2 regions of the Arthrobacter caoxuetaonis genome follow, and region 1 is predicted to be linked to the other one. Evidence: riboswitches for the same ligand, from Rfam matches in the RefSeq annotation. Region 1 holds a riboswitch; the other holds the start of a gene.
What was found. A riboswitch is a leader RNA that binds a small molecule or an ion and turns the genes downstream of it on or off. The one in region 1 is predicted to bind S-adenosylmethionine.
Positions count from the first base shown of each region.

Region 1 (4,011 bases):
CCACCTCATCCAGGCTGCGGGGGCGCATGCGTACCGCCAGGGGGCTGCGCGGGCGCTGCCGGGCCCCGTCGTCGTCCCGTTCCCCGGCCGCGTCGCCGCCGTCCCCGGGGTCCTGGTCCTCATCGCTGCTGAACAAGTCATTCACGCTTCAAGGCTACCGCCCCGCCGAGAGGCCACTTACGGCTCTTTTCAGCGCTGAAACGAGCCGTAACTGGCCTCTCGCGGGTCAGAGCGTGACGGAACCGTCGATGCAGGTGACCGACTCGCCGCCGATCCAGATCCGGCCCTCCCGGGTGAACACCCGCACCAGGCCGGAACGGTGGACGGCTGTGCCCTGGGTGACGGTGTAGCGTTCTTCGGCGATGCCCTGGCCGATCAGCCATTGGGCCAGGCCTGCGTTGAGGCTGCCCGTGACCGGGTCCTCCGAGACACCCAGGCCGGGCGCGAAGGCACGTACCTCGAAGTCCGTCTCCGCCGATTCGGGCTGCGGGCCTATAACCCCCACCCGGAGGCCGCCAATCGCTGCATGGTCCGGCGTCAGCGACAGCACCGTTTCGGCGTCAGGGAGCAGCAGTCCCAGCCAGCCCGGACCGTTGTCCACCCACTGGTGGCCCTTGACCTGGTCCGGCCGCAGGCCCAGGGCGGCTGTGACCCTGGCCAGAATGTCCTCTTCCACGGGTCCGGTGCGGATCAGGCGGGGCGCCGCGAACGCAGCGAGGCCGGCATTGACGCGCAGGGGAACCAGGCCGATTCCACATTCCTGGACCACGAGGCCCGGTTTCATCGGGGTGTTTCCCGCTTCCGTCCAGGCGTGGCAGGTGCCCAGCGTAGGGTGCCCGGCAAACGGTATCTCCCCTCCGGGCGTGAAGATCCGGACCCGGTAGTCAGCCTCGTCCTGGATGGCCGGGAGCACGAAGGTCGTCTCCGACAGATTCGTCCAGCGGGCAAACTGCTGCATCTGCTCGTCGTCGAGGCCCTCCCCGTCCAGCACTACGGCAAGCGGGTTGCCCTGGTACGGCTTGTTGCCGAAGACGTCTACCTGTTTGAACCAGCGTTGTCTCATGCGGACACTGTAATGGCTGGCCGGGGCGGCACCGTTCCCATTCCCGTGTCCGTTGCTGGCTAGGATCGGCGCGGAAGCGATCGGGATCCTGGTCGCGGCCGAACTCCTTGTGTCGGTTGCCGCCCGTCCGGCAGCGGGCTGGCTGGCGGATAAGCGCCCGAGGACCGTCACCGCGGCGTCCGGCGCCCTGCTCTATGCCGTGAGCTGTCTCGGCTACACGCTGGCCGGTTCCTTGTCCGTTGCCTTCGGCGCAGCGATCCTCGGCGGTGTGGGCGGGGCCCTCTTCTGGGTGTCCATCCGCGCCCTTGCCGCAGAGTTCCCGGACCGTGACTCAGGTTCCATGGCTGGCCTGCTCTCTTCCGAAGCGTTTGGTCGTGCTGCTTTGCGCTCCGCGCAGGCGTCCGACGTCGCCGGAAGATGATCCCGGGCCGGTCCAGGACGCGCCGCCGCGCTCTGGGTACTCACCAGCGTTTCCTGGGCACTGCTGCTGCCGATGTACGGGGAAGTCGCCGCGGAACTGAACCCGCGCCGCCTCGGCCGGGCGATGAGCATCCTAGGAAACGCGGGCCTGCTCGGCGCGGCCATTGGTTCGCTGCTGGCGGGCTTCGTCTACGCCGGGGGCTCCTGGCTGGCAGCCTGCCTGGTCTTCGCTGCAGTTCTGCTGGCTGGAGGTGTGCTGGGACCGTTGGCGCTGGCGAAGATGGGCGTCCGGGACCGTCCCGGTTCGGCCGCGGCGGACACATCCCTGGAGCTGCTGCCGGAATAGCGCGCGCCCTAAGACAGCCCGTTACGAACTGTTGCGGCGTGTGTACGCCTCACAGCGCGGGTTTGCGCGCGGGATACCGCGCCCCTAGATTGGTAGCCAGAATCAAGAGTTCCAGCCAGAGGCCCTGGCCGGCTGGACGGCAACCCTCTCGCCGTAGCGGGGTGCTCCAGGTGACGATTCGGCCGTTCCGGTGGATCTCCCGGTCCGGCAAGTACAGCGCCGCATCCGGCTCCTTGCCGCAGGCTGCGCGTCAGGCAGAGGAATCTTCATGGCACTCGAAACCGATCTCCAGCCAAATGCACTGCGCCAGGCCTTTGGGCGCTTCCCGTCCGGAATCGCAGCACTCTGCGCCGAAGTTGACGGCGCCCCGCAGGGAATCGTGGCCTCCTCCTTTACTGTCGGGGTCTCCATGGATCCGCCCCTGGTGATGTTCGCCGTGCAGAACACCTCCCGTACCTGGCCGGTACTGCGTTCGGCGGGCCGGATCGGAGTCTCCGTCCTGGGTTCCGGGCACGACGGCGTCTGCCGCCAGATCGCTTCCCGCGACGGCGACCGCTTTGCCGGACTCGATCTGCACAACGCCGGTTCCGGCGCCCTGTTCCTCGACGAGGCAGCGCTCTGGTTGGAGACATCGGTGGAGAATGAGGTCCCGGCCGGGGACCACGCCGTCGTCCTGCTTCGGGTTCACGGCTATTCCGCCCACGGGGATGCCTATGAGCCGCTGGTCTTCCACGGTTCGGCGTTCCGCAATCTGGCTGTCCCTGCCTTCGCCTGACCAGCCTCAAACTCACAGAACTCATATAGACTCATCGAGCCCGCGCAAACTCACAAAGCACACAGCGACTCACAGGAGTCTGTCCGCATGGAAAACCCGTTCCGACCTTCCGCCGGGGCCACTCCCCCGCAAATCCTGGGACGGGAGGGCGTGCTGGATGAGTTCCAGTACGGACTCCGTTTGGGGTCCGGCGCCCCCGGCCTGCTGACGATCTTTACCGGTGCACGGGGCATCGGCAAGACCGTCATGCTCGGCGCCGCACATGACCTGGCCCGCGAAAGCGGCTGGGCTGTCATCTCCGAGACCGCCACGCCGGGATTCGTCGGCCGCATTGGCGAATCGATGCGCCGCCTGGCCGAGGAACTGGGGGACGGGCCCAAGACCCGCCGCATCACCGCCCTCGCAGCTGCCGGTTTCAGCATTACGACCCAGCTGCCGCCCGAACGGCAGGTCGCGTGGCGCGGTGTCGGGGAGGAACTGTTGACCCTCCTGGACGAACACCGCACCGGCCTCATCATCAGCGTGGACGAGATCCACGCCGCTGACCGAAGCGAGCTCGCGCAGCTTGCCGCCAGCGTGCAGCATTTCATCCAGGCCCGGCTGCCGATCGGACTGGTCTTCGCGGGGCTGCCAGCGGCAGTTTCGGATCTGCTGAACGAGGGCGTGGCGACGTTCCTGCGTCGGGCCGACAAGATCGACCTGCATGCCGCTGCTGTGCGGGAGGTTGAAGAGTCCTTTGCTTCGACCTTTGCCGGCGCCGACTTCCAGATCAGCCCCGATCTGGTGAGCCGTGCCGCACAGGCGACCGGCGGCTATCCGTTCCTGATCCAGCTGGTGGGCTACTTCCTCTGGCGGGAGGCGGAGACGCAGGCCGGCCACCTCGGAACGGATGCCGTCCAGCGGGCCATAGACGCAGCCCACCGGCGCAACGCGCGCACCGTCATTGAGGCAGCCCTGGCGACGGCGTCGGCCAAGGACCGGGAATTTCTCTCAGCCATGGCGGTGGATGACGGCCCGTCCCTGGCCGGCGACATCGGCCGCCGCCTTGGCGCGAAAACCAACCTGGTGGCCAACTACCGGTCCCGGCTGCTGGCAGCCGGACTTATCGAGTCCACCGGACACGGCAAAGTGGACTTCGCCATCCCGGGCCTGCGGCAGCACCTGCGCCGTCAGGCGGGCATGAGCGCTCCACCCGCCGAACCCTAAAAAGCACAGACGCTTAAAGCACAGAGCCCGGCCGCCTAAGTGGCGGCCGGGCCCTTATGCAGGCTGGGTCGGGCTAGGAAGCGGGAGCCTCGGCCGGCTTGTCCTGCTTCTTCTCCGGCTTGAAGTCGACGCCGGCTTCCTTGCGCTGCTGGGCACTGATCGGCGCCGGAGCGGAGGTCAGCGGATCGTAGCCGCCGCCGG
Region 1 is NZ_CP099466.1:2,023,980-2,027,990, forward strand. It holds gene NF551_RS09225 (replication-associated recombination protein A) at 1-145, opposite strand, end outside; gene NF551_RS09230 (PhzF family phenazine biosynthesis protein) at 227-1,063, opposite strand; gene NF551_RS09235 (MFS transporter) at 1,116-1,484, shown strand; partial or broken gene NF551_RS09240 (MFS transporter) at 1,524-1,829, shown strand; SAM riboswitch class IV at 1,930-2,049, shown strand; gene NF551_RS09245 (flavin reductase family protein) at 2,098-2,604, shown strand; gene NF551_RS09250 (ATP-binding protein) at 2,692-3,810, shown strand; gene aspS (aspartate--tRNA ligase) at 3,884-4,011, opposite strand, start outside.

Region 2 (4,011 bases), 920 kb from region 1:
AGGAGACCATGTCACGGTAGTCGAGGTGGTCCAGCAGGTCCCGGGCGGAGCCGGAGATCAGCTGCAGCGAACCTGCCGGAAGGATCCCGGATTCGATCATCATGCGCACTGCGGCTTCGGAGAGGTAGCCGGTGGGCGTTGCGGGCTTCACGATGGTGGGAACGCCGGCGATGAACGCAGGAGCGAACTTCTCGAGCATGCCCCAGACCGGGAAGTTGAACGCGTTGATCTGCACGGCGACGCCGGGGATCGAGGTGTAGACATGCTCGCCGATGAAGGAGCCGTCCTTGGAAAGCACCTCGGCGGCACCGTCGATGACGACCGTGGAGTTGGGCAGTTCGCGGCGGCCCTTGGAACCGAACGTAAAGAGCACACCGATGCCGCCGTCGATGTCCACCAGGGAGTCGATCTTGGTGGCGCCGGTGCGGGCGGAGATTTCGTAAAGTTCCTTCCGGCGGCCGTTCAGGTACTGGGCCAGTTCCTTCAGCTTCAGCGAACGCTGGTGGAAGGTGAGGCCGGCCAGTCCGCGGTGGCCCACGGTGCGGCCGTGCTCCACGGCGGCGGCAATGTCCAGTCCGTCGGTTGACACCAGGGCGAGGATTTCACCGGTGCTGGCGTCCCGGACCTCAGTTGGGTTTGCGGCGGCGCTTTCCGGGGTCCACCACTCGTCCTGGACGAAGCTGGGGACGACTTGCACGTCTATGGCGGTTGAGGTCATCTTTGACGGACCCTTTCGATACTGGACGTTCGTTTTCCTGACCGGGCGAGTTCCGCTGGCTGCGGCTTCCGCCGGACACAGCGATAACTGACCGGACGGTCGGTAATGAATCCAGCCTACATGAGAGTGCCCTGCGGCACACTATGCCAAGCCCGGGATCCGGCTTTTTGACTCGCGGCTGCCCCGGCTGCCACACCACGTGTTTGCTCCTGTCCGCGGCGGCGCTACCGTGGGCCCGGACGACGACGGAAGGTACGACGATGAACCGGAACCCGATGCGCGGCTGGACGAAAGCAGGCCTGGTGCTGCTTCTCGGAAGTGTCCTAACTGCCGGCGGGGTTGCGGCTCCGGCGGCTGCGGGCGGCCAGGACCGCGGCCACCACCGCGGGTGGGACCGGGACCGCGGGTGGGACCACCACCGCGGCTGGGATCGGGGCTGGGATCGGGGCTGGGATCGAGGCTGGGATCGAGACAGGGACCGCGGCGGAGAAGTGGATTACGTTGCCCTGGGTGACTCCTACGCGTCGGGCTTTGGCGGCGGGCCGCTCCTCGATGCCTGCGGCCGGACTGCAGAAGGGTACCCGGCCCTGCTGGATGCCCTTCGCCGGGTGGATCGGGAGGCGGATGTGACGTGTGCCGGGGCGACGGCGTCGAGCACTCCCCCGGGCGCTCCAGCCGGACCCGTGGACCTGCCGGAGCAGATCGCCGCCCTGCGCGCGGATGGTTCCCTGAACCGGGGCACCGACCTGGTCACCGTCACGATTGGCGGCAATGACGTTCAATTCGGCGCCGTCGTCCAGGCCTGCATCGGTCCGGTGCTGCCGGAAACCTGTGCACCCGCCATTGCGAGTGCGACCGCTTACGCGCAAACCACCCTCACGGCGCAGCTGCAGGAATCCCTCCGCCAGGTTCGTGAACTCGCGCCGCGGGCCGAACTGGTACTCGTCGGTTATCCGTACCTGTTCGAAGCCGGAACCGCGGGACCGCTCAGCCCGGAGGCGGTGGCACTGTTCAGCCAGGGGACGGACGCGCTGAACGCGGTGCTGGCCGGACAGGTACAGCGCGGAGAAACCTTCGTGGATGTCACGGATGAGTTCGCCGGGCACGGCGTGGGGTCCGCGGATCCATGGATCATCGCCCTGGGCAGCGAGTTTCAGCTGCACCCGAATGCCACCGGCTACCGCGAAGGCTACCTGGCGGCCATCACCGCAGATGTCCATCTGGGGCATGGGAAGGGCCACTGCCGCGGCCGGCGGTAACCGTTGTCATTGCCGAAACAAGACGCGGCAAGGGACGGGTGCCACCGGCACCTGCTAACGTAATCAATGCTTCACGAGACATGGCCTCCGCACCTTCCCGGTGCGGAAAAGCTCCGACTGGCCATGCACCAACCCCACTGTTCGGCGGGTGGTTCGGATGACGAAGCGGCCCGCGTCCAACCGGAGCGGGCAAGGACACTCTCTTTCGAAGGACACGCTGTGCTTCCCTCCAGTGACCCGCGCTGCACCGCCTTTTCCCCCGGCCACAAGATCCATTGGATCCACGGCGGCCGGCTCAACCGCTACGAGGACTGGATCGACGTCGAAGTCCACGCCGATCCGGAGCTGGACCTGATCTACCTGATAATCGCCGGGCAGCAGCAGCTTATGTGGCACCACGACATTCCGCTCCTCGCCGAAGCCCTCGCGCTCAGCCCCGGGCAGCCCCAGTGGTGCCCCCGGTATTCGTCCCTGATGGTCCCGGGCGCCTTCGAAGGCCGCAACCGGAGTTCTTTTTTCTACTTGGCTACTACCGGGCGGGCGGCTCCCTGCCGGGGACGGGTTCCGCGACATGATCTGAGGATGCAGGACAGCGATTCCGCGTAGGGCAATACTTGGGCGGATTGTTCAGGGGAAGGGGCCGGATGGACACAGCCGAGGTGCGGTTGTGGTGGCTCCCGGTTGGTGCCGGCGGCCATCTGGTGGTCCGCACCAGCCGTTGGTGGGAGCTCTGGCGCGCGCTGCGCGAGCGGCGACGTCCCCGGCCCCTGTTCCACGCAGCACTGGAAGTCACCGCGCGCGGTTCCCGCTATGCGATTGAAATGACCCCGGCGTGGGGCCAGGGCACCGGTCCGCGCGGAGTCGTGGCCACGGGACCAGTGGGACTCCGGTCCCTCGGACGGCTCAGGCTGTTCCGGTACGAGGTGCGGTGCTGGCCGAACGGGGTCATACCGGACCTCGCCTTTGCGCCGGAACCGGCCCTCGTGTTCAATCTGGACGCTGCCGGTGCCGAGGCCCTGCTTGCCCGGGTGCCGCAGGTGCCCCTGAAGGTGTGGGGCGCGAAGGTGCCCGGCGGCGACATGTGGAACTCGAACTCCCTGGTTTCCTGGCTGCTGCAGACCAGCGGTTTTGACGCCGCGGCCCTGCAGCCCCCGCAGGGCGGCAGGGCTCCAGGCTGGCTTGCCGGCATTGATGCCGCACGCCCGCAGTCTCCCCCGGCAGAAGCCGGACAGCGGCCTTAACGGCAGCAGCCCGCATGCTCCGGCCTCAAAGGGGCGAAGGATGCGGGCTGCCGCTCGTTATGAAACTAGCTCCAGTCGAAGAACCCCTTGCCGGTCTTGCGGCCAAGCTCGCCGCGGGCCACCTTGTCCCGCAGGATCTGCGGCGGCTCGAAGCGCGGGCCGAGTGTGGAGGCCAGGTACTCGGCGATGCCGAGGCGCACATCCAGCCCTACAATATCCGTGGTCTTCAGTGGGCCGGTCGGGTGCTTGTAGCCCAGGACCATGGCCGCGTCGATGTCTTCAGCGGACGCAACACCCTCTTCCACCATGCGCATCGCCTCGAGCGCGATCGCCACACCCAGGCGGGAGCTGGCGAAGCCCGGAGCGTCATTGACGACGACGGGAGTCTTGCCCAGGTCGGCCACCCAGGTTCGGGCGGCCTCGGCGAGCTCTTCGGAAGTCTGCTTGCCCAGGACCACCTCGATCAGGGTGGAGGCAGGAACCGGGTTGAAGAAGTGCAGGCCGCAGAAGCGCTCCGGACGCTGCAGCTTTTCGGCCAGCTCCGAAACTGAGAGCGAGGACGTGTTGGAGGCGAGCCAGGCGCCGTCGCCCAACTGCTCCTCCACAGCGGCCAGCGCGGCAGCCTTCAGGGCGAAGTCTTCCGGAACTGCCTCGACGACCAGGCCTGAGCCGGCGAAGTCTGCATAATCGGTGGAGACGCTGAGCCTGGCAACCAGGGCATCGAGGGTCTCGTCCGTGGTGCCGCGCTCAACGCTCTTGGCGAGGTTGGAGGCAACGCGCTCGTACGCTGCGC
Region 2 is NZ_CP099466.1:2,940,275-2,944,285, forward strand. It holds gene paaZ (phenylacetic acid degradation bifunctional protein PaaZ) at 1-718, opposite strand, end outside; gene NF551_RS13570 (SGNH/GDSL hydrolase family protein) at 979-1,977, shown strand; SAM riboswitch class IV at 2,047-2,179, shown strand; gene NF551_RS13575 (hypothetical protein) at 2,197-2,583, shown strand; gene NF551_RS13580 (hypothetical protein) at 2,622-3,218, shown strand; gene NF551_RS13585 (3-hydroxyacyl-CoA dehydrogenase family protein) at 3,284-4,011, opposite strand, start outside.
Region 2: it holds a riboswitch for S-adenosylmethionine, as region 1 does, so the genes downstream of both, NF551_RS13575 (hypothetical protein) here and NF551_RS09245 (flavin reductase family protein) in region 1, are expected to answer to the same signal.